4 regions of the Clostridium estertheticum genome follow, and region 1 is predicted to be linked to each of the others. Evidence: riboswitches for the same ligand, from Rfam matches in the RefSeq annotation. Region 1 holds a riboswitch; each other region holds the start of a gene.

Region 1 (8,280 bases):
GATAATAATTTTTTGGTACATCAATATTTAAACCATTTGCGATATCTCTATCATATTCTGTTTTGAGCGTTAATGGATCATATTCTGAATGTCCTGTTATAAAAATCTGCCGTCCTTTTTTCGCTGATACAATGTAAATTCCTGATTCATCTGATTCTGATATAATTTTAAGTTCATCGACTTTATCAATATCAACTTTCTTTATTTCAGAATGCCTTGAATGCGGAACATAAAACTCATCGTCAAATCCAGTCAATAGCCTAACATTCTTCTGCGTTGCCGTATGTTTAAATACTCCAAACAGTTTTTTGCATAGTTTATGTTTTTGAACTCCATAATGATAATAAAGCCCAGCTTGCGCACCCCAACAAATATGTAGGGTGGAGAATACATTGCGCACGCTCCAGTCCATGATTTTTTTTAGCTCATCCCAGTAATCTACTTCTTCAAAAGGAACATTTTCAATAGGTGCTCCTGTTATTATCATTCCATCAAATTTAGAATCTTTTATTTCATCAAAAGTATTGTAAAATTTAATTAAATGTTCAGGTGATATATTTTTGCTGTCATGACTTTCTGGGTGAAGAAGCACTATATCAATCTGAAGTGGTGAGTTACCAAGAAGTCTTAGAAGTTGCGTTTCTGTATCAATCTTTGTAGGCATTAGGTTTAAAATTATAATTTTTAATGGCCTAATATCTTGATGAAATGCGCAGTCTTCTGTAATAGTAAAAACATTTTCTTTATTTAGAGTCTTATATGCTGGAAGATTGTCTGGTATTTTTATTGGCATCTAAATCCTCCTTAGGTAATGCATCTTGCGTATTATAATATGACAGATTCATAAATTATTTTTGTGACTATTTAACTGCTTTTTCTAGGGCTTGATTTAAATCGTATATAATGTCATCAATACCTTCTACACCAATTGAAAGTCTTATCAAATCTGTAGTAACTCCAGCAGCCTTTTGTTCTTGCTCATTGAGCTCTGCGTGAGTTGTGCTTGAAGGATGAATTACAAGTGATTTTGCATCAGCAACATTTGCAAGTAGTGAGAATAACTCTACACTGTTAATAAATTTCTTTCCTGCCTCAAGTCCGCCTTTTATTCCAAAAGTAAATATTGAACCTGCGCCTTTTGGTAGATATTTTTTAGATAAATCTTTGTATTTACTTCCTTCGAGCTCTGGGTAATTTATCCATGAAACACTTGGATGCTTACTTAAGAATTCAACTACGGCTCTAGCGTTTGAAACGTGCCTCTCAACTCTTAAAGACAATGATTCAAGTCCCTGAAGAAATAAAAATGCACTTTGGGGACTAAGAGTAGCGCCAGTATTTCGTAGAAGCTGAACTCTAGCTTTTAAAGCAAATGCTGGTGCACCGAGGTCTGCATATACGAGTCCATTGTAGCTTTTATCAGGCGTTGTAAAATCAGGAAACTTACCGCTTGCCCTCCAATCAAACTTACCACCATCAACTATAATTCCACCAATAGTAGTTCCATGTCCACCAATAAACTTTGTTGCGGAGTGGATAACTATATCAGCACCAAATTCAATTGGACGGCATAGGAAAGGAGTTGCAAATGTACTGTCAATAATAAGTGGTATTTTATTTTCGTGTGCGATTTTTGCTACTGCTTCTATATCTAAAATATTTATTTTTGGATTCCCTATTGTTTCACCGTAAAGTGCTTTTGTCTTGTTTGTTATTGCTTTTCTAAAGTTTTCAGGATCATCTGGGTCTACAAATATTACGTTAATTCCAAGTTTCCTAAGTGTAACATTAAATAATTCATAAGTACCACCATAGAGTGTACTTGCAGTTACGATTTCATCGCCACAGCTAGCTACATTAAGTATTGCATAGAATATTGCAGCTAGTCCGGAAGCTGTAGCAAGTCCAGCAACGCCACCTTCAAGAGCAGCTACCCTCTTTTCGAAAACATCAGTAGTCGGATTCATTATTCTTGCATATACATTACCTGGCTCTTTTAATTGAAATAAATTTGCTGCATGATCTGCATTTTTAAAGACAAAAGATGATGTTTGATAAATTGGAACTGCTCTTGAACCAGTAGTAGGGTCTGGGACTTGTCCTGCATGTACCTGTAATGTTTCGAAACTTAATTTTCTCTCACTCATATTAATTCTCCTCTTTAATATTATTTTTAATTTATTGAATTATACTGTAAATATATGTTCGTTTTTTATACGTAAAGGTTTATAAAAAAAAAGCAACTCTCCTATAAGGAAAGCAGCACGATTAACTTTAATAAACAATAAAATTGTATAATAAAATTTGCTATCTTCCTTATCTTTCAGATTTTACAATCTGATGGAATTGACACCATTGCATTTCGCTATAAATGCTGGTTGTCGGGTATCATCGGGCCAGTCCCTCTACCTCTCTTGATAAGTATTTTGTATTAAGTTGTTAAAGATATGATAAAGCTTTTATTGAATATTGTCAATAGTCTAAAAACAAATTTACAGACTAATATGTACAGAAATAAAATAAATTGTCGATTAAAAACTAGATAAAAGGTAAATGTGATATTATAACAAATAAGTACTGCTCGCGGTAACAAAACAATGGAAATAGAATAATATAAAGTATAAATATTATTTTGGAGGTACTTATGTACGATTATCGTTGTAAAAATTGTGAAAATCTTGGACAATGTATGTCTATGATGAATATGCCCATGATGAATATGCCCATGATGAATATGCCCATGATGAATATGCCCATGATGAATATGCCTATGATGAATATGCCAATGGAGAATATGCCAATGGAGGATATGGAAATGGAGGATATGCCTATGGCGAATATGCCAATGGGAAATATGCCAATGGGGAATATGCCTATGGGAAATATGCCTATGGCGAATATGCCTATGATGAATATGTCCATGATGAACATGCCAATGATGAACATGCCAATGATGAATATGCCTATGTGTGAGGAAGATGATGATGAGTTAAAAAGCATGTACCCTAAGGTTTACCATAGGATGCATCCGATGGTAAAGCATCATTGCGATATGATGGTTGCAAGACATGGAAAGATGTATTGCCCTAGCAAGGAGGAAATGGATCATGTCTGTAAAGAAATAGCTGACAAGTACAAAGAGCACCATAAGGATGATTATGATGAGGATGATTGCAGAGATGATGGTGATGGTGATGATATGATGAGGAGAAGACGTCGCTTCAGCGGTGGGGGACTTCAAGATATAGCTAGAATATTAATTATCGGAACTTTACTTGGAGGCAGAGGCTATAATTACGGATATTAATATGATTAAATTTTATTAAGTATTATAAGTTAAGTTATTATTATATTCTAAAAAACTGCTGAAGCATGTTGGCAGTTTTTTTTATGTAAAGTACACATACTTATGAGTATTAGTGCAGATGGGACAGAAAGAGGATATAATGAAGAGAACCACGAAATAATTTATGTTATAAATAAATTTAAACAAAGGGGATAACAATGATAAAAACAAATGTTATGCGTATTTTAGATAAAATGAATATAGAATATAATGTTATGACCTATGAGGTTAAAGATGATAAAGTAGATGGGATATCTGTGGCAAAGAAGATAGGTAGAGATGAAAAATACCTATATAAAACCATAGTTACACATGCAAATTCTAAAGAAATTTATGTTATTGTGATTCCTGTCAGACAAGAAATAGATTTTAAAAAAGTAGCTAGAGTAACTAATGAAAAGAGCATAGAAATGTTAGACCTTAGAGATCTACAAAAGTGTACAGGATATATTAGAGGTGGGTGTTCACCCATAGGTATGAAGAAAAAGTATAAAACATTTATTGACAAAGGAGCACTTGAAATAGATAAGATAATTGTAAGTGCTGGGAAAATAGGATTTCAAATAGAGTTAAACCCGAACTTATTAAAAGATATCGTAGATGGTGAGTTTGCTGATTTAATAAAGTAAACCTAAAAAAATAAAAAAAGATGGTTTCTAACTAATATAGAAATCATCTTTTTTACTTTTTAGTTATTTGTTTATATATCTCCATTCATAGATCCAATATATTATTATTGCAACTACAGCAAAAAATATTGGACCACCTACACTCCAAAGGGTTGTTGGTAAGTCTCCTTCGAGTGCTGGTTGTATTATTGAAAAGAAATTTGCAAATCCAACAGTGAACATAACTACTATTGTCCATATTAAAGCACTTGTGTTAGTTTTAAATATTTCAAAAGGTTTAACAATAGCTTTGTTTTTCTTAAATGGTGCAAAAGCAAATGCTATAAACATGTATGGAAGAGTCATAGCTACGTTAGTCATTGAAACTAATATTTCAATGAACTTTTTCATAGAAGCTCCACCAACAACAGAAACAAGGAAAATCATAACACAAACTATTATGGCTTGAATCCACATTGCATTTTGAGGCATTCCGTTTTTCATTTCTGCCATTTTCCCAGGCCATAATTTAGGTGGCGTACCCTCAATTAATTGTTTTAATGGTGAGAACATTAGTGTAAAGAAAGCACCAGATAAAGCTAGGAACATTGAAAGTCCAACGAATCTAGCTACACCATGTCCAATTGCTATTGAAGTAACTTGGGTTGCACCGTATGCATTACCAAGAGAATATCCTAGGTTGTTCATTACTACATAACCAGCATTAGCTAAGTTAACGTTATCGCCAGTCATAACAGTAGACCAGTTAGTAAATATACCAACAAGGAATATTCCAAGTGAGTAGCCAATTGAGATAATAATTGCTGAAATAACAACACCTTTAGGGAAGTTTTTTTCAGCATTTTCTGTTTCATCAACTAGTCCTCCAACAACTTCAATACCACCATAAGCAAATATAGCAAATACTACGAATGCAAATGATTGAAGTATATTCCCAACAAATTTAGGATTTGGTGAATCTATGAATGAACTAATTCCAGTTATTGGCTGAGCTAAATGACCATGATTTCCTACAAGGACTAGAATAGCTCCAATAAATAAAACTATATTTAATAATGCTACTGCAGTACCTCCAAGTGAAGTTACTTTTTTTATTTTATCTAATCCCTTAGTTGATATAATTGTAACAAATAATATCCAACATATTCCGAGTATTCCTAAAAATTTAGGACCCGTTAATCCAAATAAACCCCAAGTCTTTGTTGTATCTGTACCAAATATCGCATTTGATATTGGAACCCAAACTGTTGACGCAACATTAACCATCCAGATTACATAAGATGCATACCACATAAACGTTCCCATAAAGGCAAATTTAGCTCCTACGGACTTTGCCATCCATGAATAAATTCCACCTTTTTCATCCTTAAAAGCTGCACCGAACTCAGCCATCATGAAAGCAAAAGGTATAAAAAACGTTATTCCTGATAAGATATACCAAGGAATAGCAGCATAACCCATTTTATAAAATGATCTTGGAATGTTATTAAATCCGTAAACTGAAGTAAAAATCATTAATACCAATGGTACCAATGTTAAATGCTTAATATTTTTTGATTTTTCTGACATTTCTTTCCCCCTAACGAGCTTGTAAATAAATTTACTCTACTAATATAATTATATATAAAACAAGAAAAAAATCAATCCTTTATTAAGTCCATAATCAGCTATAATTATACAATAATGTAAATTTTAACTAATCTTTGAAAAGTGTTAATATAATGATGATGATGATGATTTACCTTGTATTTGCTGATTTAAGCTTAAAATGTTATAATATAAATAATTATAGCTTAATAAAATGGGCACGCTAACTATAAAGGTTTAAAAAGTTGGAGTGTTTTTTGAATTTAATCACAATTAAGTGTTGAAGGAGAGATTATGCGAAAAAGTGGAAGAACACCGTTAATGAGAGCAAAAAAATTAGAGAAGGCATTAGGTATTTCAGAGATATATTTAAAACTTGAAGGAGCTAATCCATCAGGACATAAATATGATCGTATTTCAGAAGTTCTAGTTAAAGATGCGATTGCTAATGGATTTAAAAAAATTTTAGTTGATGGGTCTGAGTGTTACATACAATCGGTCCAGTTATTTGCAAAGTTAAATGAACTTGAGATTAAGGTTCCTTTATTTAAACAAGAGAAATGGAAGATTTCCAGAATAGATAAATCTATTTTATTTGATATGCGTGATAAAAAAGATACTATTACGCGTTCTAATTTAAGAGAGATAGCAGAAAAAAACAACATGTATTTGATGTGTGAATGGAATTTGAATAATATTATTAGCCATCTTGTGCTAGAGGATATGACAAGAGAGTGCCTAGAACGTATGGATTTTAAAGCTGATACAATTACAATACAATTAGGCCTTGGATATACACTTTCAAGTGTATATAGTGGATTAATTAAGAGTTGGGTACATGAAGAATTATGTAAGTTACCTGAATTAATATGTGGTTCAAATCCGTCGTGGAAAGATTCAATGGACGAGTACGTTAGAAAGATGCAAATCGGTGGGATTAAAAGCAAGGAAAAAGATACTGCAAAAACTAATTTATACATGGAAGATGATTATACAGGTATAGTTGCAACAGTTGAGAAAATAATTATGGATACACGTGCCCAAATGATTGAGATTGAAGAAATTGATTTAAAAAATGCGGCTAACATGTTAAGAGACGTTGAAGGTGTTATGGTATCCAGGAAGGAATCATATGCAATGGCAGCATTTATCAAAAAGGCAAATCAAGGGAAACTAAGTAATGGAAAACATTTAATTATTTTAAATGATGCAAGAAGTGAAATCGAAGTGTGTGAGATTAAAAGTTTTAATGATAAAAACAAAGAAGAGCTGCTTGAGATGACACGTGATTGGTTGTCTACTTATAATGATTCAGTGGGAGAGACTGTGGATGCTATAGAAAAAGCTATGAAGGAAGGCTTTTTATTAATAGCGAAACGAAATGGTGAAGAACAGGGTATCTGTATTGTAGTAAATATGGGGTTTGAACGATTTATTCCAACTTACCACCTTGCATATATTGGTGTTAAGCCGGGTAATAAAGGGCGAGGTGTGGCGTCGGAACTTATAGGGCGTGCAATTGAGCTAACAGATGGTAATCTGTCCCTTCATGTAGATCTTGATAATAAAAGGGCTAAAAATCTTTATCGTAAAATGGGCTTTAACCATGTATACGACAGGATGATATATAATCATCCAAATGAGTAGGTTAAAATTAAAAAAGGAGGTCAAACTACTGAAATATATTTCAGTAGTTTGACCTCCTTCTTTTTTAGAATACTAATCAATTTTTTTTAGTATTTTACAAGGGTTTCCTACAGCGACAACATTAGCTGGGATATCCTTTGTAACAACGCTACCAGAACCTATTACACTATTATCACCAATAGTTATACCTGGATTTATTATACATCCACCGCCAATCCATACATTGTTTCCTATAGTTACAGCTTTTGTATAATCGGCATTTTTAGGCCTTAACTTAGGATCAAGAAGGTGAGTTGCAGTAAATATACTTACATTAGGAGCAATTAATACATTGTCTCCTATTGTTACAAGTCCATCATCTAAAACTAAAAAATTGAAATTGGCATAGAAGGTTTCTCCAATGTGAATATTACTTCCGTAATCACAATTAAAAGGAGGTTCTATTTCAAAATTATCACCTATTTTCCCAAATAGTTTTTTTAGAATATTTATTCTATCAGTAACATCTTCTGGTTCAGTATTATTATATAATTTTGTAAGATGCCTTGCTTTATTTCTTAAAAGGACTAAATCTTTATCATATGCATTATAGATTTCACCATTTAGCATCTTTTGTTTTTCACACATTTTATACACCCCTTAGTTAGATAGTTATTTTCTAATACCATATCCGCCATATATAGTTTTAGTATCCATTAGAGAAATTACAGCATTTATATGGGAATCTGATATTAATTTTATTAATTCACATTTTCTTTTCCTTTTAACATGTAATATAAGCATCTTTTTTTCTTCTTTTAATCCTTCAGCATCAACAATAGTAACACCGACATTTTCTTTTCTAAGTAGCTCAGCTAATGTATACCCATCTTTAACAGACACTATTGCATTTATAGTAATTAAGCCTAATGCTAGTTTTTCTTCTAAAATACAACCTATGTAATTTCCACAAGCAAAGCCTGAGGCATAAGTGATCATTTTAAGTGGTGCTTCATTTATTCCAACAAGCATTGTACCAATTATATATAACCATATAATTACTTCGAAAAAACCAATAATAGAACCATAGAA
Region 2 (8,280 bases), 430 kb from region 1:
TAGAGGATTGAGTATTGGAGCATCAAGTCCAGCAGTTAAGGCAGCAGCAAGGAAGGTTCTATTTAATATTCCCCTACGAGGTAAACCAAAGGATACATTACTTACACCAAGAGTAGTTTTAACGCCTAGTGTGTTTTTAACAAGCTGCACGGCTCTAATAGTTTCTTTAACCTCGCTTTGTTGAGCAGAGGCAGTTAAAACAAGACAATCTATAATAATATCTGATTTATCTATTCCGTATTCGGCTGCTCTTTTAACAATTTTTTGAGCTACCTTAAGTCTACCTTCAGCTGTAGAGGGAATTCCATCCTCATCAATGGTAAGTCCAATTACACATGCACCATATTTTTTAACTATTGGAAATACTGATTCCATTGTTTCATCTTTACCATTAACAGAATTTATTAGTGGTTTCCCGTTATAGATTCTAACTGCTGCTTCAATTACATCAGGCCGTACACTATCAATTTGAAGTGGAAGATTAACAATGCTTTGTAGCTCTTTAATAGTTTCAACCATAACTGCGAGCTCGTCAATTTCCGGAAGTCCTACATTAACATCTAGTATATCTGCTCCTGCATCTCTTTGATTTATGCCTTCTTGTAGTATATAGTCCAAATTATTATTTTTTAATGCTTCTTTAAGCTTTTTTTTGCCTGTAGGATTTATTCGCTCGCCAATAACTCTTATATCTTCTCCAAGTACTACTGTTAAGGAAGGCGAACTAACAGCTGTAAATTTTTTAACATCATGTTTTACAGGTTTCAAATCTTTTAACATATCAGATATATCTTTTATGTGCTGACTTGTGGTTCCACAGCAACCACCTAATATTGTAACACCCATCTCTGCCATGATTTTTGCGTACTGTGCAAACTCATGTGCGTTAACATCATAAAATGCTTCTCCGTTTTTAAGTTTAGGAAGACCAGCATTAGGTTGAACTATAACTGGTATACTTGAGTACTTAAGTATTTCTGTAATTATTGGAAGCATTTCATTTGGTCCGAGAGAGCAATTTACGCCAAGTGCATCTACTCCAAGGCTTTGAATTACATTAACCATAGTTATTGGGTCCGTACCAGTTAATGTTCTTCCATTATCCTGATAAGACATTGTACATATAACTGGCAGACTACTATTTTCCTTTGCTGCAAGAATGGCGGCTTTGGCCTCATAAATATCTGACATTGTCTCGATTATTATTATATCTGCACCTTCTCTTGCACCAATTATAATTTGCTCAGCAAAAGTATCATAGGCATCATTAAATGATAATGTTCCAAGTGGCTCCATCAATTGACCTATGGGCCCAATATCAAGTGCAACAAGTTTATCTTTAGCAGCACTTCTTGCTATCCTTACAGCACTTCCAACAATATCTTCCACACTGTATAATGTATTTTTAAGTTTATATCTATTTGCACCAAAAGTATTGGTGGTTATGACATCACTACCTACACCTAGGTATTCTAAATGTATTTTTTCTATGATTTCTGGGTGCAATACATTATAACTTTCGGGTAATTCACCCCTTTTAATTCCATATTTTTGGAGCATTGTTCCCATAGCACCATCAAATAATAAAAAATCATTAAAATTTATTTTTTTATTCACAACATCCACCATCCTTTCTGAATTCACAACCTACATTTTTACAACTTGCGCATCCAGTACGCTTTTTTAAATTTTTAGTCTTACTAAGGCCTATAAGTGCGGTTACAGATTTCCTTGGAAGCATTATACTATTTTCAGTAATAGATAGTCCTATTTTTTTATATGCATCCAATACATTTAGTATTTCGACTCCATTATCAATAGCGAAGTCTCCATAACCTGGACTATATCTAGTTGTAATATATAGGTCTTCTTTTAATGAATTTTTCATGATTTCATCTTGGAGATCATCACAAACATACTCTATTGCTGTGCTTGCGCAGGCATCCATAATTACACCCTTTGTTATATCAAATCTTGAGTAGTAGGCTAGTCTGCTATCCACAGCCGTTCCGAGAGTCGCAGCCATAACGACGCACTTGTCAGAGTTTATTAGAAGATCTTTTATATCATTATCTTTTAAAACTAAAGTGCTACCTAATAGAAAAAGAAAACCATTTTTTCTTTCAATATCAAAAATTTCATATACTGAACTAGCTTCGCTTATATCAATTATTTCTCTTGTGCATTCATCAATTAAATTTGTCATATTTTTATCTATCTTTTGGTTTTTATATCCCAAATATCTTAAAACTTCATTTTTATCGATTTCCATAGTAGCCTCCACTTAGTTTTATACTAGAATAAGGTATAAATACGATAATTGCAAATATTATATTTATTAATAACATTAAATAGGCCTAGGTTTGCATTGACATTTATATCTGTATGAGTTACAATAAAAAAAATAATTTAATAAATTTCTTATTTAGAGAGGTGGAGGGACTGGCCCTATGAAACCCGACAACCGACATTTTTTTGATGTAATGGTGTCAATTCCTGCAGAACATAGTTCTGAATAATAAGAAATCAGTTTTTTATGTATAGTAATACAGAAAACTGCTTTCTTACTTGAAGGCAGTTTTTTTAATAGGATTAAAATAAAAAAAATTATTAGAAAATTTGAATAATTAAAAAGATTTATACAATAAGCAATAAAGGAGTGTTAATATGAAGTATATCGTAGTACTCGGTGATGGAATGGCAGATTATCCAGTTAAGGAACTAGATAATAAAACACCTCTTCAATATGCAAAGACGCCTGCTATGGACTATATGGCAAAGCATGGTTTGCAAGGCTTAGTTAAAACCGTTCCAAATGGTATGCCAGCAGGAAGCGATACAGCAAATATGACTGTTTTTGGATATGATACAGCTGTGTATTATAGTGGTCGTTCACCTTTCGAGGCAGCAAGTATGGGAATCACAATGTTAGATACAGACGTTACATTTAGATGCAATTTGGTAACAGTGTCGGAAGGCGGGCCATATGAGGAAAAGATTATGCTTGATCATAGTTCGGATGAAATTACAACGGACGAGGCAAGGGTATTAATAAAAGATTTAAGTGAGTATTTAGAGACTGAGTCTATTAAGTTTTATCCAGGGATTAGTTATAGGCATTTAATAATATGGGACAAGGGGCCTTATTCATGGACACTTACACCACCTCACGATATACTAGGTCAAAAGGTAAAAGACTATATGCCGAAAGGGATAGGTAGCGAGATATTCGATTCAATGACAAAGAAAAGCAATAAATTTTTATCAAATCACGATATAAATAAAAAGAGAGTTGCAAGAGGGCTTAAACCAGCCAATTCAATATGGATTTGGGGAGAAGGAAAAAAACCACTCTTATCTAGCTTTTATAAAAAATATAATTTAAAAGGTTCTGTAATTTCAGCAGTTGATTTAGTAAAAGGAATTGGTATGTGTGCAGGAATGGATGTTATTGAGGTAGAAGGTGCCACTGGAAATATTCATACTAACTTTAAGGGGAAAGCAAAAGCAGCTCTTGAAGAATTGAAAAAGGGAAATGATTTTGTTTATGTTCATATTGAGGCTCCTGATGAATGTGGACATAGGTGTGAAATAGAAAATAAATATAAAGCTATAGAGTTTATAGATAACCAGATAGTACAGGTTATTAAAGATGAGATGGAGAAATTAGGTGAAGATTATAAAATGATAATACTTCCAGATCATCCAACACCTCTATCTCTTAGGACACATACAAGTGATCCTGTGCCATTTTTAATATACCAAAGCAATGATGAAAAAGAAAGTGGAAGTGACACTTATAATGAATTTACGGCGAAAGAGACAGGTTTGTATTTTCCAGAAGGATATAAGTTAATGGATTATTTTATAAAAGGCGGAAAATAAGAGAAATTAATATAAAAGATGAAATAGGAGGAATAATATTATGAAGCAAATATATTATAAGAGTACTCGTGGAAATGAAAAACTAGTGAAATCAGCAGAAGCTATTGCAAGAGGTCTTAGCGAAGATGGTGGTCTTTTTGTACCAACATCAATACCAAAACTTAATATAAGCCTTGAAGAATTGAGGGAAATGGATTATAAAAAATTAGCATTTACTATAATGAAGGAATTTTTAACTGATTATGATGAAAAAGATTTATTAGAGTCTATAGAAAAGGCATATGATGAAAAATTTGATACACCAGTTATTGCACCACTAGTAAAACATGGAGAAAATTATTTTCTAGAATTATATCATGGACCAACTTTAGCATTTAAAGATATGGCTTTATCAATATTACCTTATTTATTAAAAAATGCAGTAAAGAAATTAAACATAAATAAAGAAATGGTTATTCTTACTGCAACATCTGGGGATACAGGTAAAGCTGCACTTGAGGGTTTTGCAAATGTAGATGGTACAAAAATAATAGTATTTTTCCCACAAGAGGGTGTAAGCGAAATTCAAAAAAGGCAGATGCTAACGCAATCAGGGGATAATACCTCTGTCATAGGAATTGAGGGGAATTTTGACGACGCTCAAAATGGCGTTAAGAAGATGCTTACAGATGATAGTCTAATTAAGAGATTAGATGATAATAATAAAATGTTTTCATCAGCTAATTCAATAAATATAGGAAGGTTAATACCTCAGGTTGTCTATTATTTTTATGCATATACTCAGCTTTGTAACAAGGGTGAAATAAAAGCAGGCGAAGAGATAAATTTCTGTGTTCCTACTGGAAATTTTGGTAACATATTAGCAGGATATTATGCAAAGAAAATGGGACTTCCAATTAAAAAACTAATTTGTGCTTCAAATGAGAATAAAGTTTTATTTGATTTTATAAATACTGGTACATACGATAGGGTGCGTGATTTTGTAATTACAATGTCTCCTTCAATGGATATATTAATTTCAAGTAACCTTGAAAGACTTTTATATGCTATTAGTGGAGAAAATACATCAAAGATAAAAGATCTTATGGACAAGCTTAAAAAAGATGGTAAATATGAGATTGATGATAATATGAAAGGAGAGTTAAAGGACTTCTACGGGGGTTATGCAAGCGAAGAAGATACTGCAAAAGCAATAACTGCGGTTTATAAAACTACTAATTACGTAATTGATACTCATACTGCAGTCTCTTATGCGGTTTATAAGAAATATTTAGTAGAAACGAAGGATACTACAAAGACAGTTATCGTGTCTACAGCAAGTCCATATAAGTTTACGCCTGATGTTATGAAATCAATAGATTCAAAATACATTGGTTTAAATGATTTTAAATTAATTAAAGAACTTAGTAAATTAACAAAAGAGGATATTCCAGTGGGTATAAAGGATTTAGAAACAAGACCTATACTTCATAAAACTGTTTGCGAAAAAAATGAAATGCAAATACAAATTGAAAAGATTCTTAATATTTAAGGAGAGATTTTCAATATTATAATAAATCAAAAAGTGCAATGATTAATGGTACTTATATAATGGTTTAGGAAAGGAGAGTTCAACATGGAAAAGGTCAAAATAGCAATTTTAGGTTTTGGTAATGTAGGTACGGGTGTGTGGAAAATATTGCTGGAGAATAAAAAAGAAATAATGAAACGTTCAAATTATGAAATAGAGGTAACCAAAATACTTGTAAAAGATATAAATAAAAAGAGAGATATTGCAGTAGCTCCTGGAATATTAACAAATAATATTGATGATATTATTAACGATGAGAGTATAAAGATAGTTGTTGAACTTATTGGTGGATGTAGCGAGGCTAAGGACTATATGATACGTGCAATGAAATCCAAAAAACATATTGTAACTGCTAATAAATTAGCAATTGCAAACTGGAGCAAGGAATTATTTAAAATAGCAGACACCGAAAATGTATTATTTTATTATGAGGCAAGTGTAGCTGGTGGAATTCCAATAATACGTGAAATTAATGAGAGCCTCACAGCAAATAGGATTGAGCAGATAGTAGGAATTATAAATGGAACAACTAATTATATATTAAGCAAAATGACTTTAGATGGAAGTAGTTTCGATGAAGCATTAAAAGAGGCTCAAGATAAGGGCTATGCGGAAGCTGATCCAACTTCTGATGTTGATGGTTATGATGCTGTATATAAGCTTGCCATAATGTCTTCACTAGCCTTTGGAACAGAAGTGGATCATGATTGTATTTATAGAGAAGGAATAAGAAATATAAGTGCTGTAGATATAGAGTACGCTAAAAAATTCGGATATACTATAAAACTTTTAGCAATAGCAAAGGAGATAAATAACAAGTTAGAGCTAAGAGTACATCCAACCCTAATTCCGTCAACTCATCCTATGGCAAATGTAAATGATGTTTATAACTCAATAATGATAAAAGGTAATGCAGTTGGAGAGTTAATGCTATACGGAAAAGGAGCAGGTGATCTGCCAACAGGAAGTGCAGTTGTAGGGGATATAATATCAATACTTCGAAATAATATAAAGCCAGTTGATCTAACAGAGACATCATGCACGGTTGAATTTAAAGAAGTGAAGAAAGCTCGTGAAAATGAATCTGAATTTTATATCAGACTCGATTTTAAGGATAAGGAAGGTGTTTTAGGAGATACAGCAAATATATTTGGAGAAAATAATGTTAGCATTGTATCAATTACTCAAGATGTAGAGCGTGGTGATCATTCCTCGCTTGCATTTATTACACATAAAAGTGAAGAAAAGAACATAAGAAATTCACTTAATAAAATAATACAATTAGATAGCGTAAATAATGTGGAAAGTATAATAAGGATAGAATCATTTAATTAATATTAAATTAACAAAGTCCTCCTGTAAATGAAATATCATTTACAGGAGGACTTTTTGTAATATGAGGTTTATCTAATTACCTATTGATTCGCCTTTTGAAGTGATTTTTAAATCGTATATTTCAGGTGATCTATTTCCTTTAAAAGTTACACTATTTTTAAGTTCATTATAGCTTACAGTGTTTGCTACTATATATAAAGGCCTATTTTTACTCTCCTCAGAAATTCTTGCAATATATTGTCCCATAATAGCCATAAAGCAAAACATTAGGCCAAACATCATTAAGCTAATTGAAAGAATTAATCCTAAGTTTAATATAGCGTTTTCATTAATCATCGAGGTTACAATAGTATCAATTAATAAAATAGTACCTATTAATCCAGTAAATGCTCCAAAGTAGCCAGCAAATATTAATGGTTTATAAGAAAAGGAAGTTATTCCATCAAAAGCTAATGTAAACATTTTTTTAAGAGAATATTTTGTTTCACCAGCAAATCTTTCTTTACGTACAAATTCTACAAAGGTTTGTTTATATCCAATCCAACTAACTAAACCTCTTATATATCTGTTCTTTTCTGGCATTGAGTTTAGAGCATCGCATACTTTTCTGTCGATAAGTCTAAAATCTCCAGTATCAACTGGAATATCTATACTCGTCATGCTTTTAAGTAATCTGTAGTAAGCAGTAGATGTAAATTTTTTAAAAAATGTTTCGCCAACTCTTTTGACTCTTTTGCCATATACTACATCGTAACCTTCCTTCCACTTTGATATCATGTCGATTATAGATTCAGGAGGATCTTGAAGATCGGCATCTATTACAATAACAGCATCACCTATTGCTTGATTCATTCCAGCAGTTATGGCAGCTTGATGTCCAAAATTTCTTGAAAAATTTATAAGCTTTATATTCTTATCTGCCCTGCATATATTTTCTGTTTTATTTCTTGTTGCATCGCGACTTCCATCATTAACAAATAAAATTTCATATTTTCCTTTAGTACTATCCATAACAGATTTTAATCTTTTGTAACTCTCTTCTATAACTATTTCTTCATTATACAAAGGTACTATTACTGAATAAATAATTCCATTACTCATTACTATCATTCCCTTCAAATCAATTTGTTTTAATCAATTTCCAACGTTCTCTATAATTAAAAGTATAAGGAGAAATTGTAGCATCAGTATCAAATCAATATGTGAACTTTATGTGATAATTCATATAAGTATTGTTTATTCTTAAATAAAAAGGCTGCCTATGATAGGCAGCCAATTAAGCTAATGAGATAATTTGATGTTTGTTAAAACCAACTTAACATTGTTAAACAATTCTGAAAATAGATACGGTTCCAATAGGTCCAACTAGACCTACCAATACTATACTAATAGGACCATCTGAGTTGTTAACAAATCTGAAAGTCTCTCCTGCTGTTGCTGCATAAACCCTATTAGAGCCAGTTATTAATGGATTTGTTGCTGTAACAGAT
Region 3 (8,280 bases), 340 kb from region 1:
TGTTTTCCACCTTTGTAGTATGCACCGTGTACTCATTTCCTCTACTAGAAGCTATATTTAATAAGTTCTCTGTGGCTTCCTTCTTAATTATACTTGTAGATTTAACAATACTTGCAATTCCCACAAGTGCTGATACTAAAATTGAACAACTCACTATAGCAATAACTATTTTAGTGCTAATTTTCTTTTTCAACAATGTTTCCTCCTTAAAATATCTTCTTTAGTTTTTTACGATTTAATAAAATACAATATACTATAATATCGTGTTAATCTAAGAAATATTTACAAATAAAATCATACAAAAAAATGTAAACATATTCACTACTATAAGCGAGCGAACTATCTAACAATTTATTGCATTATAAATTAATGTTAACTCCTCCCTTAACATTGAATAATGTATTTATCCTTGTACTTGAGTAGGATACGTTTAAATTGGATAGAATATATATTATTTCAAATGCTATAGTTATAGGGAGATGATGAGTTTGGATAAAATTCAGGGTGATTTTATTCTAAAAGCAGTTATATTTGATATGGATGGAGTAATTATTGATAGTGAACCAGCACATATGAAGCTGGAAAATGAGACTTATAAAAAATTAGGCATAGAGGTTACAGACGATGAGCATCACTCTTTTGTAGGAGCAACCTCTCGTTATATGTGGGAAGCTCTAAAAAATAAACATAAGCTTAATCAAACTCTTGATGAATTAATTGAATATGATCGAAGTAAATATTTTAAATACCTTAATTCAGATGAATGCGATATAACTCTTATTGATGGGGTGAAAGAGCTAATAAAAGACTTTCATGAGAATGGTATAAAGCTAGCCATTGCATCATCCTCTCCACTAAATGTAATTATGGCTATTGCAAGTAAATTTCAAATAGAAGAATACTTTGAAATTTTTGTTACCGGTGACTATGTACAGAGAAGCAAACCTGAACCAGATATATTTCTTTTTGCTTCACAGAAGCTTGGGGTAAGCCCGGAAAATTGTATAGTTATTGAGGATTCTCATAATGGGGTTCGTGCTGCTAAAAAAGCAGGTATGAAATGTGTAGGAATTAATAGCGGTGCTGCAGGAAGTCAAGACATTTCCATGGCAGATTTAGTGATAAATAGCTTTAAAGAAGTTAATTATATTAAATTAAGTTAATAATTATTTTTACATTTATTGGTTGTTTTTTTAATATCATTGTACCGTTTGAGAAATATAATTTAAGAAAGCTTATATATAATAGGATAACTCGTCAATATTTCTTATTGGTGTAATTCAGAGAAATGTTGACGAGACCCCTTCTTAAAATGAATGTAACTATAAATCTGCTAGATATTTACCCACATGGCGACCAAATGTCATAGATCTTCCTGCTGCAACTCCTGGAGTTAGTTCTGGATACGAATATGCAAAGAAGCCACCACTATCATTTCCAACTGCAAATAAACCTTTAATTGGCTCCATATTTGTATCTAATACTTGCATATCTGTATTAATTCTCAAACCATCTAATGTGCACAATAAATTTCCACCTACTGTTATGCCATAAAATGGGGCCTTAATAATAGGTCTCATACGAAAAGATGTCTTTCCGAAATCTTCATCTTCACCTTTTTCACATAATTCATTATAATGGTATATATTTGCTTCTAATGTTTTAGGAGGAAGCATTAATTTTTCAGCAAGTTCTTCAATTGTATTCGCCTGTTGCATATAACCAGCTTTTAACAATTGTTCATTCATTCCTTCTACAATTTTCACATTAAAATTACATGGATATTTTTCAATATCTTCTGGAAGTACCACTCGTGAACAACCAATTGTGTGAAATTTAAGTACATCTTCCATCCAATTTGAATCAAATATAGAACACCACACTTTACCTGGTTGCATACTAGCAGCATGTATACAAAAATCATATGGAACTGATTCATTTGTATAACGCTCACCTAATTTATTTACCTTAAGGAATGGCTGACTACCTAACCAAAACAATTTATCTTCAAATGGTTCTCCCGCAACTTTTCCTGGCTTAACTGCTCCACGATCAAAAATCATTGCCGTCGAAATAAGATCCATTTCAGCTCCTATTTTTTTAGCAGCTTTAATTCCATCACCTGTTACACCTGGTGTTAATGGAAGTGAACTTATATTAAATGCAGCAATTGGATTTAATTCCTTTAACATTTCCATATTATTGGAATAGCCACCTGTGGCAAGTACAACTCCCTTACTTGCATTTATTTGAATATATTCTCCATCTGAATTTTTAGCAATAACACCTACTACTTTATCATCATCCCTTATCAACTGAATCATTGGAGTTCTTGTCCTTATATCGACCCCATGTGCTTTCATTCTTTCTTCAAGTATTTTTACAGGTCTTTTTTTGTTTTCCATATTATCATTATAAAAACAATGACAGGTTGACCACTCTTTTATATCCATATTCTTATTGATATCAGTTTCAAGAGTAACTTTCATACCATTATCTATCATTATGCTTCCCAACCAATCTATCATCTCTCCACTTTCATCTGCCCAAAGATTAATTAATCTTTGATCTACCCTATAACAGGCATGACGACATAATTCATTTACAATTTCATTCCTATCTATTTCTACTCCATGTTCCTTCTGTACTTTCGAACCTATTGCTCCAATAAAAGTACGTGGTGGATAACAATTATTTCCCTTTTCAAGCAAAATAACTTTAGCACCATTTTCTGCAGCTGTTAGTGCTGTAATAATACCAGCAGTACCACCTCCACATACTATAACCTCTGTTTCAATTGTCTTTGTAATCATTCCTACTTTGTTTTCCGCTTGCTTGTACATAAAATCCCTCCTAATATATAACACCATGTTTTCTAAAGCATTCAAATCGACATGATAAACAACCAACATAATGGCTTATGTTGGATATGATATAAGAAAAAGCAACCTTTATACCTTAATTAACTTTAAGGTATAAAGATTGCTAATATGGTTTATAGTTCTTTATCACAATATTAACACTATAACTATAACTCTAATTTTAGAGTATATCAATGATCCTATCTAGAAGAGACAATGAAATCGCCTAAGAGAACTAATTTAAGCTTTTGCTTAGATCATATATAATATCATTTACATTTTCTATGCCTACTGAAAGCCTTAAAAGCTTATCAGTAACACCCATTCTATTTCTTATTTCTTCAGGAATAGACGCATGTGTTTGAAGATATGGATAAGTTATAAGACTCTCTACTCCACCAAGACTTTCAGCAAAAGTTACAATTTCAACTTCTTCAAGTACTTTGCCTATAGCTTTCTTTTCCTTAACCGTAAATGAAATTATTGATCCGAATCCACTTGTCTGCTTTAATGAAATTTCATAACCTTCATGCTCTTTAAATCCCGGATAATATACTTTTTCAACAGCATCACAGTTTTTAAGCCACAAAGCAATGTGTTTTGCATTTTCTTGCTGTTTTTCAAGCCTTATTGCAAGAGTTTTTATACCTCTGAGTATGAGCCAACTATCAAAAGGTGAAAGAGTAGCTCCAATGGAAACTTGAGTAAACCTTAATTTTTCAATTAAATCTTCTCTACTAGCTACCAAAAGACCTGCCAGAGTATCGTTGTGTCCACCTAAAAATTTTGTTCCACTATGAACTACTATATCTGCACCAAAATCCATTGGTCTTTGAAAATAAGGTGTAAGAAAAGTATTGTCTACTATTGTAATTAAACCTTTTTCTTTTGCTAAAGCTGATATTTTCCCTATATCACTGACTTTCATCATTGGGTTAGAAGGAGTTTCCATGTAAATAGCTTTTGTATTATCCTTTAATTCCATTGTAATTTTTTCTAGGTCTGTTGTATCTACATATGTTGATTCAATACCATAAACTTTATATACATCTTCAAAAAGCCTATAAGTTCCACCATACAAATCATCTGATATTATTATATGTTCTCCTGGTTTTAATAGTCTTGCAACACAGTCTATTGCTGCCATACCAGTTGAGAATGCTAAACCTTCCTTTCCACCTTCAAGTTTCGCTATAGTTTTTTCAAGCTCTTCCCTAGTAGGATTTTGGAGCCTTGAATAATCATAACCAGTACTTTGGTTTAATCCCTTATGTTTAAATGTTGCACTTTGATATATTGGAATACTTATACACCCTGTTTGATCTTCCCATTCACCACTTCCGTGAACCATTATTGTCTCCAAGTTATTACAGTCTGTTTTCAAAACCGCCACCTCCTATTATTTTCCATAAAAAAACAAAAGCCACTTTTCAAAAGAAAAGCAGCACACAAATAAAATCTGCGTCTTTTCTTATCTTCCAGAAATATATTTCATTTCTGCAGGAATTAACACCGTTACATTCGAATGAGAATGCCGGTTGTTGGGTTTCATAGGGCCAGTCCCTCCACCTCTCTTGATAAGAACAAGATTGTTATCAATATTAAATTAACTTATCTAAATTTTAATCACTAAATATGATTATGTCAATACTTTTATCTGATAATCACTCCAATTATCTTCTCTATCCGTAAACTAGTACTCTTAACTACTCACTAAATTTAGAGTAACTTAATCAGCCCTTCTAACTCATCAGATAAAACTTTTGCAAGCTCAATATCAGTCCCTTTTAAAGCTAATGCTATTTTAGTTTCAACTAATTTTTTCTTTTGTTCAATTTCTAAGTAGTCTTTGTCAAAATAACTAGCATAAATCATCTTCCTAAACTTTCGCATGCTCATTTTTCTAATTGTTTTATCCTCAATGATTAAAACAAAATCCATACAATTTACTATAGTATAAAAATCATGAGAAATCATTAAAATCGCACCTTTATAGTCTTCTATGGCTTTTTCTAGTGCTATTTGTGAATAGGTGTCTAAATGACTTGTCGGTTCATCAAGAATCAACAAATTTGCATTACTAGCAGAAATTTTAGCCAGTTGAAGCATATTTTTTTCTCCACCAGATAAAGACTCTATCTTTTGATTAATGATTTCTTCTTCAAAACCATAACCAGAAATATATGACTTAATCTCTTCATAAGTTTTAAAACCAACATCAAAAAATTCTTCAAGTATAGTATTAGACTCATTTAATGTTTTGCCTTGAAGTTGAGATAAATAAGCCACTTCAACCTGCTGGTTTATCTCAATAGAATCATTATTATTTTTAAAGATTTCTTGAACTAAGGTTGTTTTACCGGTACCATTTAATCCGACAAGAGCTACTTTATCGGTAGATTTAATCTCAAAGTTAACATTTTCTAAAAGTATATCATCAAAGCGAGCACTGTAATCATTAACTTTTAAAACAATTGTTTCTTCCATTTCATTATCTGTAACAAAACTGATACTCGGCTCTTTAATATCTACAAATGGCGCTTTAATTCTACGTTTTTCTAATCTTTCTTGGATTTTAACTCTAGCATTTAGAGATTTTCCTCTAGCAGCTTCAGTATGCTCAGTTGCGAGATATCTTAGTTTTTTTATCAACATCTCATTTCTCCAAAATTCTTCCTCATCAGAAGTAGCTAATTCTTGCAGTTCAATTTTCGTTTGGAGTAAAGAGAAGTTATACTCAATATAGCTTCCATCAAACTCTTGGAGCTCCATGTTTTCAAGATGCAGAATTTTGTTAAAACAATGATTCAATAGATATCTGTTGTGCGTAATAATTAACATTGTTCCAACGTGTGAATTAATTAGATCTTTAAGAGAATTAAGGTTTCCAAAGTCTAAAAACACATCGGGTTCATCCATAATCATTAATTCTGGACTATTTAACATTTCCTTAATTACTTGAATAAGCTTAAATTCTCCACCACTAAGTTCAGATATCATTAGATCTTTATACTTGCTTAAGTTTGCAAGATTTAGGTTTTTATTAATATTGTTTTCGAAATTATCCCCATTAATTGCACCAAATGCATCTAAAGTTTGTTGGTACTTTTCTAGTAAAGGTTCAATATCTGAAGATGTTTCCATTTCGCTACAAATAGATGTTATTTCATTTTGCAGTTTAATAAACTTTTCACCAATATATTCGAAAACTGTAATTTCTTTTGTTTCGCCAAGCTGTGAGAATTGACTTACATAGCCTATTCTACAATCTGAGTCCATCTCAAGCTTTCCATCGAACATATATTTTTCTGGATCCATAATTATATCTATAAGTGTACTTTTTCCACAACCATTTGTTCCTATAAAAGCACAATGTTGACCATCTTCTAATGTAAATGAAATGTTCTTATATAGATCCTTTTGCGGAAACGAGTAGGACAAATTATCAACTTTTATCATATTATTACCTCTCTTTATCACTAAAAAAGAGCCTATTAAATAAGCTCTTCAATGTATTTTCTTCTCAATTGTAATTTTATACTTGAATTTTATCTAGTAGAGATATTCTACTTAGTTTACCATAGATAGCATAACACTTTTTAAGATTAAGTTCAATCATTTCATTTTATCTACTCGAATTGACTTTCTTTTACCATATTATAAAGCATTCCTTGCTTTAACAAACTACTATTGCCACCTAATGCATCTACTAATGTATAAGCAAATGGTAGGACAGAAGCTGGTCCTCTGCTAGTGATCAAGTGATCATCTACAACAACAATATCTTCAACATAATTTGCATCTTTAAGCAATGTAGTATATTCCTCTCCAGGATATGATGTTACTGTGCGTCCCTTGATAATTCCTGCCTTTTCTAGAATCATCGGTGCTGCGCAAATAGCTGCAACAAACTTTTCCGGTACTTTATCAAAATATTTTACTAATTCAATAACCCTTTCATCATCTCTTAAATTGCTTGCACCAGGTAATCCACCAGGTAAAACAATCATATCGTATTCTTTTATTTCATCACTTATAATTTTATCCGCTAGTACCACAATACCATGAGAACCTTTTACCATTTCTTCATTGATGCTTACCAAATTACATTGAAATTCTGCCCTTCTTAAAACATCAACTACAAATAATGCTTCACCCTCTTCAAATCCTTCTGCTAAAAAAACTGCAACTTTTTTCAATTTAACTCTCCCCTTCTCTTAACTATTATCTCCTACTAAATAACCTAAGTACAAACAAAAATATATTTATAAAGTCTAAATATAAAGTTAATGCCGCAAGCACAACCCCATGCATATCATTACTTTGTACTTGCATACGCTTTATTTTCTGCATGTCATATGCTGTTAATGCCCCAAATACTATTATACCTAAGAGACATACACCTAAATCGAATGTGGAAGAAACGAAAAACATCTGCATAATAGTAAGTAAAATTAAACCTATTACAAACATCATGGCAAATTGGCCTATTGCACTTAAGTCTTTTTTTGTTGTTATCCCTACCATTCCACTGCTTAAAAACATTAATGAAGTTAAAGCAAACACAGTAATTAATTGACCTTGGTTTACAGTTAAAAAAACTATACTCAATGTTACACCATTTAAAGCTGAATAAACTAAAAACCAAAATATTGCAGATGCTGTAGACATTTTAGCAACTATCTTAACTAATGTTATAACCATGACTAGTTCAAGAATCATAGCCCCGTAAATTACTGTTGTAGATACATTCATTATATAGTTACTCGTAAACAGACCAACTATAAATGTTATTAGTAATCCAACTGCCATTAGGCACAAAGTCTTTCCTATAAAAGTAGATCTGCTTTTTATCAAACTATTACTTTCCATACTAACATACTCCTTTGTTATTATATTTATTTTCTACCCGATGATTCTTCCAGTATATCTATTGTTTTTGTTAAGGAACCTTCGAATTCTTCCTCAGAAGAGTTTTGGAATATAAGTAAATCATCTTTTATACACGGATCATCCAACGCAATAGGAACATCAAAATTAATTCCTGTTACATATTCATTCCAATTCGCAAGTTTCCATGTATCCCTATCAGAATTTCTCTCAATCATTCTCTGCCTCGTTACTTCGATTGAAGTTTCTACCCAAATAATTACTAAAGATGCGTTCTTATCTTTTAATGCTACCTTTAATTTTTTAATATAGTTTAAATCTCGTATTTCTTTTGTAAATGGTGCATTAATTAGCACAATATCATCATAATTCAAAGCTTCCATTGCGATTTCTACTATTGTTTCATATTCATAATCACGTATATTTTCATTAAAAAAATCTGAGCTTCTATTATATTCTTCACCTGCTACAACAAAAATCTGTTTTGATAATTTTATGAGTGTATCTTTATCAAGATAGACAACATGGC
Region 4 (8,280 bases), 1.3 Mb from region 1:
CTTGAGGATGTGCACATGCTGGACATAATTTAGGAGCGCTTTTTCCCTCGAAAATATAACCACAATTGCCACATTTCCACACAACTACTTCTTCTTTATCGAATACTGTATTATTTTCTACATTGCTTAATAATTCTCTATATCTCTCTTCATGATGTTTTTCAACCTCAGCAATTTTTCTATAAATTACAGCTATTTCTGGAAAACCTTCTTCATCAGCGACTTTTGCAAATGCTGGGTAAAGATCTGACCATTCTTCATTTTCTCCATTAGCTCCTGATAATAAATTTACCTTTGTATCTCCAAGCGCTACAGGATATGTTGCATTAATTTCTACAACTTCTCCACATAAATCTTTATTTAAAAACTTAAAGAATCTTTCAGCATGTTCTTTTTCATTTGCTGCCGTTTCTGTGAATATGTTAGATATTTGTATGTACCCTTCTTTTTTTGCTACTGATGAATAAAAAGTATATCTATTTCTAGCTTGTGATTCACCCGCAAATGATTTCATAAGATTTTGAGCAGTTTCCGTTCCTTTTAATGTTTTCATAAAAATCCCTCCTAATTTTTCCTCCGTAGAGAAAATAATTGTATATTAAGTTATTCTATAAATACTATAACTTTCCTCTTTTAAATTATTATAATTTACAAACAATTAATATTCTTTATGATATTATCCACAGCTTTTTCGACATACTTAGGATTAGTAGCCATGTTTAATCTAATAAATCCCTTGCAATTTTCCCCAAACCATTCACCATAATCAACAGCAAGTCTACATTTTTCCTGTATAAATGTTTTTGTTTCATTAGGCTCTATATATCCCCTTAAATCTACCCAAATAAGATAAGTTCCTTCTAACGGAGTAACAACTATTTTGGGTGCCTTATCACCTAGTCTTTCTTTAACATGGTTGTAGTTATGTTTTATTACCCCTAACAGAGATTTTAACCATTCTTCCCCATAATTATAAGCAGCCTCCGCTGCAGTTAATCCCATAATATTAACTTCTGTTTTATTAATAGTTTTCGAATACGCATCATATCTTGCCATTACCTTCTCATTAGATATAATTATGTTACAATTTAATAATCCGGCTAAGTTAAAAGTTTTTGATGGTGCTGTAACTGTTATTATATTGTCTGCATACTTTGCACCACTTACAATAGCTGCAGGTATTTGCACATTTTCTCCAATTATAATATCTTGATGTATTTCATCTGATACAACAAGCACATTATATCTTTTACATATAGATAAAATTTTATCCAATTCTTTTTCTGTCCAAACCCTACCAACTGGATTATGTGGAGAGCACTGGATAAACAATTTAACATCATTTTCCATGATATTTCTCTCGAAATCTTCAAAATCAATGGTATATACTCCATTTACATTTATTAATTCAGATGTAATTAATCTTCTTCCGGTATCTTTAACTGCATCGTGGAACGGGTAATACACAGGAGTAAGAATAATTACAGAGTCACCAAACTTTGTAAATGCATTAACAAACCAATATAAAGATACAACAACACCAGTTGAAAAACGTATCCACTTTTTATCTACTTCATAATTATGCTGATTCCTTTCCCAATTAATGAAAGAATTATAGTAGGAGTCAGGTACATAAGAATACCCAAATATCCCATGTTCAATTCTCTTCTTCATTGCATTTACCACTACTTCTGGCGCCCTAAATTCCATATCTGCCACCCACATAGGGATTAAATTTTTGTCACCATAACGCTTATCTAAAGCATCCCACTTTAATGAATTTGTCCCCACCCTATCCATTGAATACCGCGCACAGAATTGCTTGATCTCCATATTAAAATCTCCTCTTCTTATGTAATCGTATTGTAAAATCACCTTACTTTAAACTATTAAGCTCAAAGCAAAGTGATTTTATTTTGTTAAACTATTATAATTATTTAAACTAAATTTAAAATGCTGGAATTACAGCGCCCTTATATTTACTTAAAATAAATTTCTTAACTTCTGGAGAAGTTAATGCTTTTGAAAGTGCCTTTATATAAGGCTTATCTTTATCTTCTTTTCTAACAGCAAGTACATTTGCATAAGGTGAATCCTTTGCTTCAACTGCTAGTGCATCTGTTAATTTTAATTTAGCTGTCAATGCATAATTTGAATTTATAACCGCTGCATCTACATCTTTTAAAACTCTTGGAAGTTGTGGAGCTTCCAATTCTTTTATATTCAATTTCTTTTTATTTTCTGTAATATCAATTTTGGAAATAAGGTCTCCAGTTTTTAATTTTATTAACCCTGCTTTTTCAAGTACTCTAAGTGCTCTTGCGCCATTTGTAGGATCATTTGGAATAGCAATACTTGCTCCATTTTTTATATCACTAAGTTTTTTATATTTAGCAGAATACAAAGCCATAGGTTCAATATGGACCTTTACAGTCCAAGCCAGATCTAACCCTTTTGATTTACTAAATTCTGTTAAATAAGGTACGTGTTGAAAGAAATTTGCATCAAGTTGCTTCTCAGCAAGTGCCGTGTTTGGTGTTACAAAATCATTAAATTCCACTATTTGAAGAGTATACCCCTCTTTCGCAAGGATTGGTTTTACAACTTCTAATATTTCTTTATGAGGAATTGGTGAAGCACCTACTTTGATAATTTTTTTATCAGTTGTTACTGCCTCTTTCTTTGTCCCACAACCACCTAATGTAAAAATTACAACTACTAATAATAATATGCTTAATATTTTTTTCATTTTAAATCCCCCTCTTAATCTTTCTTTTTTTGTAATTTATAATTAATCATCATATTTGATGTTAAATATCACTAATATCTTATTTAATCATTTTTCTATACAATAAATTTCCTAATGCTTGTATGACTTGCACAATTATAATTAATATTATTACCGTATATATCATTATGTCCGTCTGAAATCTATAATACCCATATTTTTGTGCTACATCTCCAAGACCTCCACCTCCAACTGTTCCTGCCATAGCAGAATATCCTATAATATTTATAACAGTTAAAGTAATTCCAAGAACTATAGATGGCATTGCTTCTTTTAACATAACTTTAAATATAATTTGGTGAGTTTTTGCACCAAAGGATTTGGCTGCTTCAATAATTCCATAATCCACCTCAAGTAGTGCTGACTCTATTATTCTTGCAGCAAAAGGAGCTGCTCCAAGAGTTAGTGGAACTATAGCTGCATTAGTACCTATTGTAGTTCCAACGATTAACTTTGTTAAAGGGAATATAGATATCATGAGTATTATAAACGGGAAAGAACGAAGTATGTTAACTACTAAATTTAAGCTTTTATAAACTAAGCTGTTTGGCCTTAGCCCTTTAGGCCCAGTTATAATTAACCCAACCGCTGTAATAAATCCTAAAATCACTGTGAAAATCGTAGATATTACTACCATGTACATTGTGTCTAATAATGCAGGCAGTAAAATTTGTATTAAAATTTCTTGAAATGTCATTTATACTCCCTCCTTATTTAATTCATCTTGTTCTAATTCAAAATTAATTTCCCACTCTATAGATCTGTCATCTAAATATTTTAATATTTTTTCTTTATTTTCCTCATTCGTATTTATAATAAGGCTACCCATTACACTATCCCGAAATTTTTCAAGCCTTCCCCATACTATTGAAAAATCAATTTCAAGTTCTCTTGCTAGTGATGTTATTAAGCAACTTTGGGTAATTTCCTTTGTGAAAAATATTTTAATGTTGTAACCAATACTTGGTAATAATTCTTCCTCACCAATAAGTATTTTCATCTCTTTTGTTGGTTTAATAAATAATTCATCCGTAAATCCGTGACTTTTAATTTTACCACCTTCTAGAAGAATGAATTTATTACAAATTTCTTTTACCACTTCCATCTGATGGGTAACTACGACGATTGTTATATTAAATTTATTATTTATATCTCTTAAAAGCTGTAATATAGATTTTGTAGTTTTAGGATCTAATGCAGAAGTCGCCTCATCGCAAAGTAGTATTTTAGGATTCAGCGCTAATGCCCTTGCTATTCCAACTCTTTGCTTTTGACCTCCACTTAACTGCTTTACGTTTGTTTTCACTTTATCATTAAGACCTACTAAATCTATTAAGGCATCTACTCTTTCCTTAATATAGCTCTTATCATTCCCCCATACTTCAAGTGGAAATGCTATATTGTCAAAAACATTTTTACTATTAATAAGGTTAAAACTTTGAAATATAATTCCTACATCTTTTCTAAACTCACGAAGCTCGTTACGGCTTAGCTCATTAACCACCTTGCCCATTATGTTAATAGTTCCTGTATCATATGTCTCAAGCCCATTAAAACATCTAAGCAAAGTAGACTTTCCCGCGCCACTATGCCCAATAACACCATAAATGTCACCCTTATCTACTGTAAATGAAACATTACTTAACACTTTTACCTCTGAAAAACTTTTGCTTACACCACTAACTTTAATCATAATATCTCTGCTCCTCTTTATGCCTTACAATTCATTTTTATTTTATTGTAACCATTGTTATATATTTTCCTAAAAAATAGTGCCCAAGAATAAACTTGGGCACTACTTCCAAACTTATTCTTATCTTGCAGCCATGCTGCAGGATTTAACACCATGTATCTTGCGATACTGGTTGTCGGGTTTCATTGGGCCAGTCCCTCCACCTCTCTTGATAAGACATTATTAAATTTTAATTTATAAAAAATCAAAAAACCTCTTTCACCAATAACGATGAAAGAGGTATAAATATTCAACGACACCTCTCTCATCTTCCGCTAAGTTACTATTGACTTAACGCAGGAATTAGCACCTATTCAGGCAATTATCGCCTGATGGTTGCCGAGATATCATCGGGCCGGTCCCTCTATCTCTCTTGATGAGAATAACTAACTTATTAAATTATATCTATAGTATCACTATATGTTTAATATGTAAAGAAATAACCTTAATTCTTTTTTTGAAATTTTATTCTTCATCAAATTCTACCCTCTTGGAGCATACATAATAATAACAGCTCCAATTACTGCTATAGTGCCACCTATCAAATCAAATTTATCAGGAATTATATTATCTATCTTCCATCCCCATAATATTGATAATACAATAAAGATACCACCATATGTGGCATAGACTCTACCAAAATTAGCACTTGGAGGTTGCAACGTCGGAATTACACCATATACAATAAGTGCTATAGCTCCACAAATTCCGTACCAAATGCTTTTACCCTCCCGCAACCATATCCATACAAAGTAACCCCCGCCTATTTCAAATATCCCGGCTATAATAAAATAAAATACTGACTTAATTATTCCCATACATATATCTCCTTAATGGACAACTACTATATACTAATTCAATTTACTATACCATAAATGAGTATAAGTATCAATATCACTTGATATTTATACTCACACTTAGTCTCAAATAAAGCCATTTATTAATGCAAATTATTACTTCGCATTTCAAACCGCAGTTTCTTTTTATGAACTACAAAAAACCAGATATATTTAATCGTTTATTATTAAATATACCTGGCTTTTAAATTACATTATATTAATCGTATTTTGTTTTTATTCTACTTTTTCAAAATCTGATTTTGAAACTCCACATAGTGGACAAACCCAATCTTCTGGAATATCTGCAAACTTAGTACCTGGTGCTATTCCGCCGTCTGGATCTCCTACCTCTGGATCATATTCATACCCACATACCAAACAAACATACTTATCCATAAAAACATCTCCTCTGAATTAATTTTTTATTGATTTTTCTCGATTTATTTTCCCCATGTTCTTTTCATAATCTACTTATTTCTCTAATTCCATTTCATCATAATATATGTTATTTATAATGTCAATCTTCCTTATCTAATTTACTAGATTTTAATTGCTTCCTTAAATACATTTGCATATATAAATATTCGGTTTATTATTGAAAAACTTTATCATATTATATATTATTAGTATATAAATAATAATAATATATAATATTATGGTATATATTGTATAATTTAGCGCTTATTCTTATAATATTTCGCCTTGCTATATTTAATTATAATTAACAAATAATGAGTACCAATCAGTTTGTTACCATCTTATTGACAATAATGTAAAATAATTGTATTATATTTACATAACATTATACCTTTTTTAATAGTATAATAAGAACTTACAGTGTTTTCTTATATATAGTTTCTCAGATACAATTTTTTAATTTAAAATAGAACATTACTCGTGGCGACTACTTATACCTTACTACTCATCCAAATACACCTTACACAAAACGGCACCTCCATTGTGTATACAAAAATCATAATAGTCCAAGGACCCCACCTGGACAATTTCTTTTTTGTAGGATAAAAAAAAAGGAGGAATATTAATGAATGATAATGCAAAAATCATAGAACCAACAAAAGTCAAAAAGAAACTTTGGAAAAAGGTTGTTAAATGTTTATTGATATTTTTTGTTGTAATTTTCTTATCAGTTTCAGCAGCTTCAGGATATATTTATATTAAATATAATGCTAAAATAAAATCAACAATTGCAGCCGGTAACACCATAGCCAAAAATATAAATGACACTGCTTTTAATACCAGAAAGCCAACTCAAGTTTACGATAATAAAGGCGTATTATTAAAAGAATTTAAGACCAACTCATATTATTATACAAAAGATGCTGACTTGAATCCATATATAAGCCAAGCAGTCACTTCAATTGAAGATGAGAGGTTTTATGAACATAATGGTATAGACTATAAAGGTATACGAAGATCCATTTGGGTATATATAAAATCCAAAGGATCTGTGCTTCAAGGTGGTTCTACAATAACACAACAATTAGCAAGAAATGTATTTCTTACATTTGACGTAACTATATGGAGAAAATTAGAAGAGTCTGTTATATCACTAGATTTAGAAAAAAAATATTCCAAAGCACAAATATTAGAATATTATGTAAATAACATAAACTACGGTAATGGCTGTTATAGCATTGAAAGTGCTGCGCAATTTTACTTTCAAAAGAGTAACAGAGCCTTAGATGTTTCACAAATAGCTCTACTTGCGTCGATTCCTAACAATCCATCTTACTATAACCCTATTAAGCACATGGATAATGCACTAAATAGAAGAAATTTAGTTTTAGATAAGATGTTAAGTTTAGGGAAGATATCACAAATAGAATTTGATACCGCAAAAGCAGAAGTTATTAAATTAAATGTAAAGCCTTATACAAAAACAGCACCTATAGACTACAGTGTTGAATATGCCGTTCATAATGCGACACTGAAATTAATGGAGCAAGATGGTTTTGTTCCAAAATATTCTTTTAGTAGTGATAAAGATAGTGAAACTTATTTTGCTAAGTATAAAACTGAATATGCGGACAAGGAAAAAACTCTTCTTAGTGGGGGATATAGAATAGACACATCTATTGATACTGCAAAGCAAGAAAAATTACAAAGTGTAGTAGATAATAAACTAGCTAACTATTCACAAACATCTAACACCTCTGGTTTATATAAAAAACAAGGTGCAAGCGTCACAATAGATAATAACACAGGAGAAGTTGTAGCTATAGTTGGAGGCAGAAGTCAATATGGCAACACCTTTAACAGGGCCTCTTTAGGGGTAAGACAGCCCGGTTCCTCTATAAAGCCATTAATAGCATATACTCCTGCATTTGAAAGAGGATATATTCCAGCAAGTGCATATGTAGATGCACCAATAGATAAAGTAAATAATGATGACCATATATTCCGTGGTTCTGTATCTTTGAAATATGCACTTGATATATCTATAAACACCATTCCAGTTAGATTAGTAAAAGACAATGGTGTAAAGAAATCGCTGAAATATTTGCAAAATATGAGTTTCAAATATATAACCCCTGAGGAATACCCCGTAGTTGGAATTGGTGGTTTTACAAAGGGTGTCACCCCTGTTGAAATGGCTTCAGGTTATTCAACCCTTTCGAGAAACGGTAAATTTATAGAACCAACAAACGTAAGTAAAATAACTAATACAGTAATTAATCAAGTATTGTTTGAAAACAAATATAATCAAACTAAGGTTTATGATAGTGGTGCTTCTTACCTTATGACTGATACTTTAAAGAGTGTATTAACAGAAAGTTATTCAACAGGAAATCGTTTATCCCTTAATGACTATCCTTATGCTGCAGGCAAAACAGGAACTACTGACGAATCAAAAGATTGTTGGTTTATAGGGTATACTCCCTACTATACAACCTCTGTAT

The links. Region 1 has a riboswitch for S-adenosylmethionine ahead of A7L45_RS05075 (O-acetylhomoserine aminocarboxypropyltransferase/cysteine synthase family protein). Riboswitches for the same ligand answer to the same signal wherever they lie in the genome.
Region 2: another riboswitch for S-adenosylmethionine. It lies ahead of A7L45_RS06980 (cofactor-independent phosphoglycerate mutase); the one in region 1 lies ahead of A7L45_RS05075 (O-acetylhomoserine aminocarboxypropyltransferase/cysteine synthase family protein).
Region 3: another riboswitch for S-adenosylmethionine. It lies ahead of A7L45_RS03475 (trans-sulfuration enzyme family protein); the one in region 1 lies ahead of A7L45_RS05075 (O-acetylhomoserine aminocarboxypropyltransferase/cysteine synthase family protein).
Region 4: another riboswitch for S-adenosylmethionine. It lies ahead of A7L45_RS20800 (methionine ABC transporter ATP-binding protein); the one in region 1 lies ahead of A7L45_RS05075 (O-acetylhomoserine aminocarboxypropyltransferase/cysteine synthase family protein).

What each region holds. Positions count from the first base shown of each region.
Region 1 is NZ_CP015756.1:1,064,967-1,073,246, forward strand. Features, by position in the region: gene metA (homoserine O-acetyltransferase MetA) at 1-793, opposite strand, end outside; gene A7L45_RS05075 (O-acetylhomoserine aminocarboxypropyltransferase/cysteine synthase family protein) at 861-2,147, opposite strand; SAM riboswitch class I at 2,314-2,424, opposite strand; gene A7L45_RS05080 (hypothetical protein) at 2,645-3,307, shown strand; gene ybaK (Cys-tRNA(Pro) deacylase) at 3,505-3,975, shown strand; gene yjeM (glutamate/gamma-aminobutyrate family transporter YjeM) at 4,039-5,544, opposite strand; gene A7L45_RS05095 (pyridoxal-phosphate dependent enzyme) at 5,857-7,209, shown strand; gene A7L45_RS05100 (sugar O-acetyltransferase) at 7,282-7,836, opposite strand; gene A7L45_RS05105 (DUF2179 domain-containing protein) at 7,861-8,280, opposite strand, start outside.
Region 2 is NZ_CP015756.1:1,493,247-1,501,526, forward strand. Features, by position in the region: gene A7L45_RS06970 (homocysteine S-methyltransferase family protein) at 1-1,629, opposite strand, end outside; gene A7L45_RS06975 (vitamin B12 dependent-methionine synthase activation domain-containing protein) at 1,610-2,272, opposite strand; SAM riboswitch class I at 2,419-2,525, shown strand; gene A7L45_RS06980 (cofactor-independent phosphoglycerate mutase) at 2,668-3,885, shown strand; gene thrC (threonine synthase) at 3,926-5,416, shown strand; gene A7L45_RS06990 (homoserine dehydrogenase) at 5,501-6,790, shown strand; gene A7L45_RS06995 (glycosyltransferase family 2 protein) at 6,863-7,891, opposite strand; gene A7L45_RS24205 (hypothetical protein) at 8,115-8,280, opposite strand, start outside.
Region 3 is NZ_CP015756.1:720,343-728,622, reverse strand. Features, by position in the region: gene A7L45_RS03490 (methyl-accepting chemotaxis protein) at 1-193, opposite strand, end outside; gene A7L45_RS03485 (HAD family hydrolase) at 489-1,163, shown strand; gene A7L45_RS03480 (FAD-dependent oxidoreductase) at 1,323-2,843, opposite strand; gene A7L45_RS03475 (trans-sulfuration enzyme family protein) at 3,097-4,212, opposite strand; SAM riboswitch class I at 4,330-4,445, opposite strand; gene A7L45_RS03470 (ABC-F family ATP-binding cassette domain-containing protein) at 4,581-6,320, opposite strand; gene A7L45_RS03465 (DJ-1 family glyoxalase III) at 6,491-7,060, opposite strand; gene A7L45_RS03460 (Bax inhibitor-1/YccA family protein) at 7,086-7,733, opposite strand; gene A7L45_RS03455 (P-loop nucleotide/nucleoside kinase family protein) at 7,760-8,280, opposite strand, start outside.
Region 4 is NZ_CP015756.1:4,486,094-4,494,373, forward strand. Features, by position in the region: gene rbr (rubrerythrin) at 1-553, opposite strand, end outside; gene A7L45_RS20785 (MalY/PatB family protein) at 649-1,833, opposite strand; gene A7L45_RS20790 (MetQ/NlpA family ABC transporter substrate-binding protein) at 1,949-2,749, opposite strand; gene A7L45_RS20795 (methionine ABC transporter permease) at 2,829-3,485, opposite strand; gene A7L45_RS20800 (methionine ABC transporter ATP-binding protein) at 3,486-4,481, opposite strand; SAM riboswitch class I at 4,599-4,699, opposite strand; SAM riboswitch class I at 4,783-4,903, opposite strand; gene A7L45_RS20805 (YnfA family protein) at 5,003-5,338, opposite strand; gene rd (rubredoxin) at 5,594-5,755, opposite strand; gene A7L45_RS22665 (transglycosylase domain-containing protein) at 6,402-8,280, shown strand, end outside.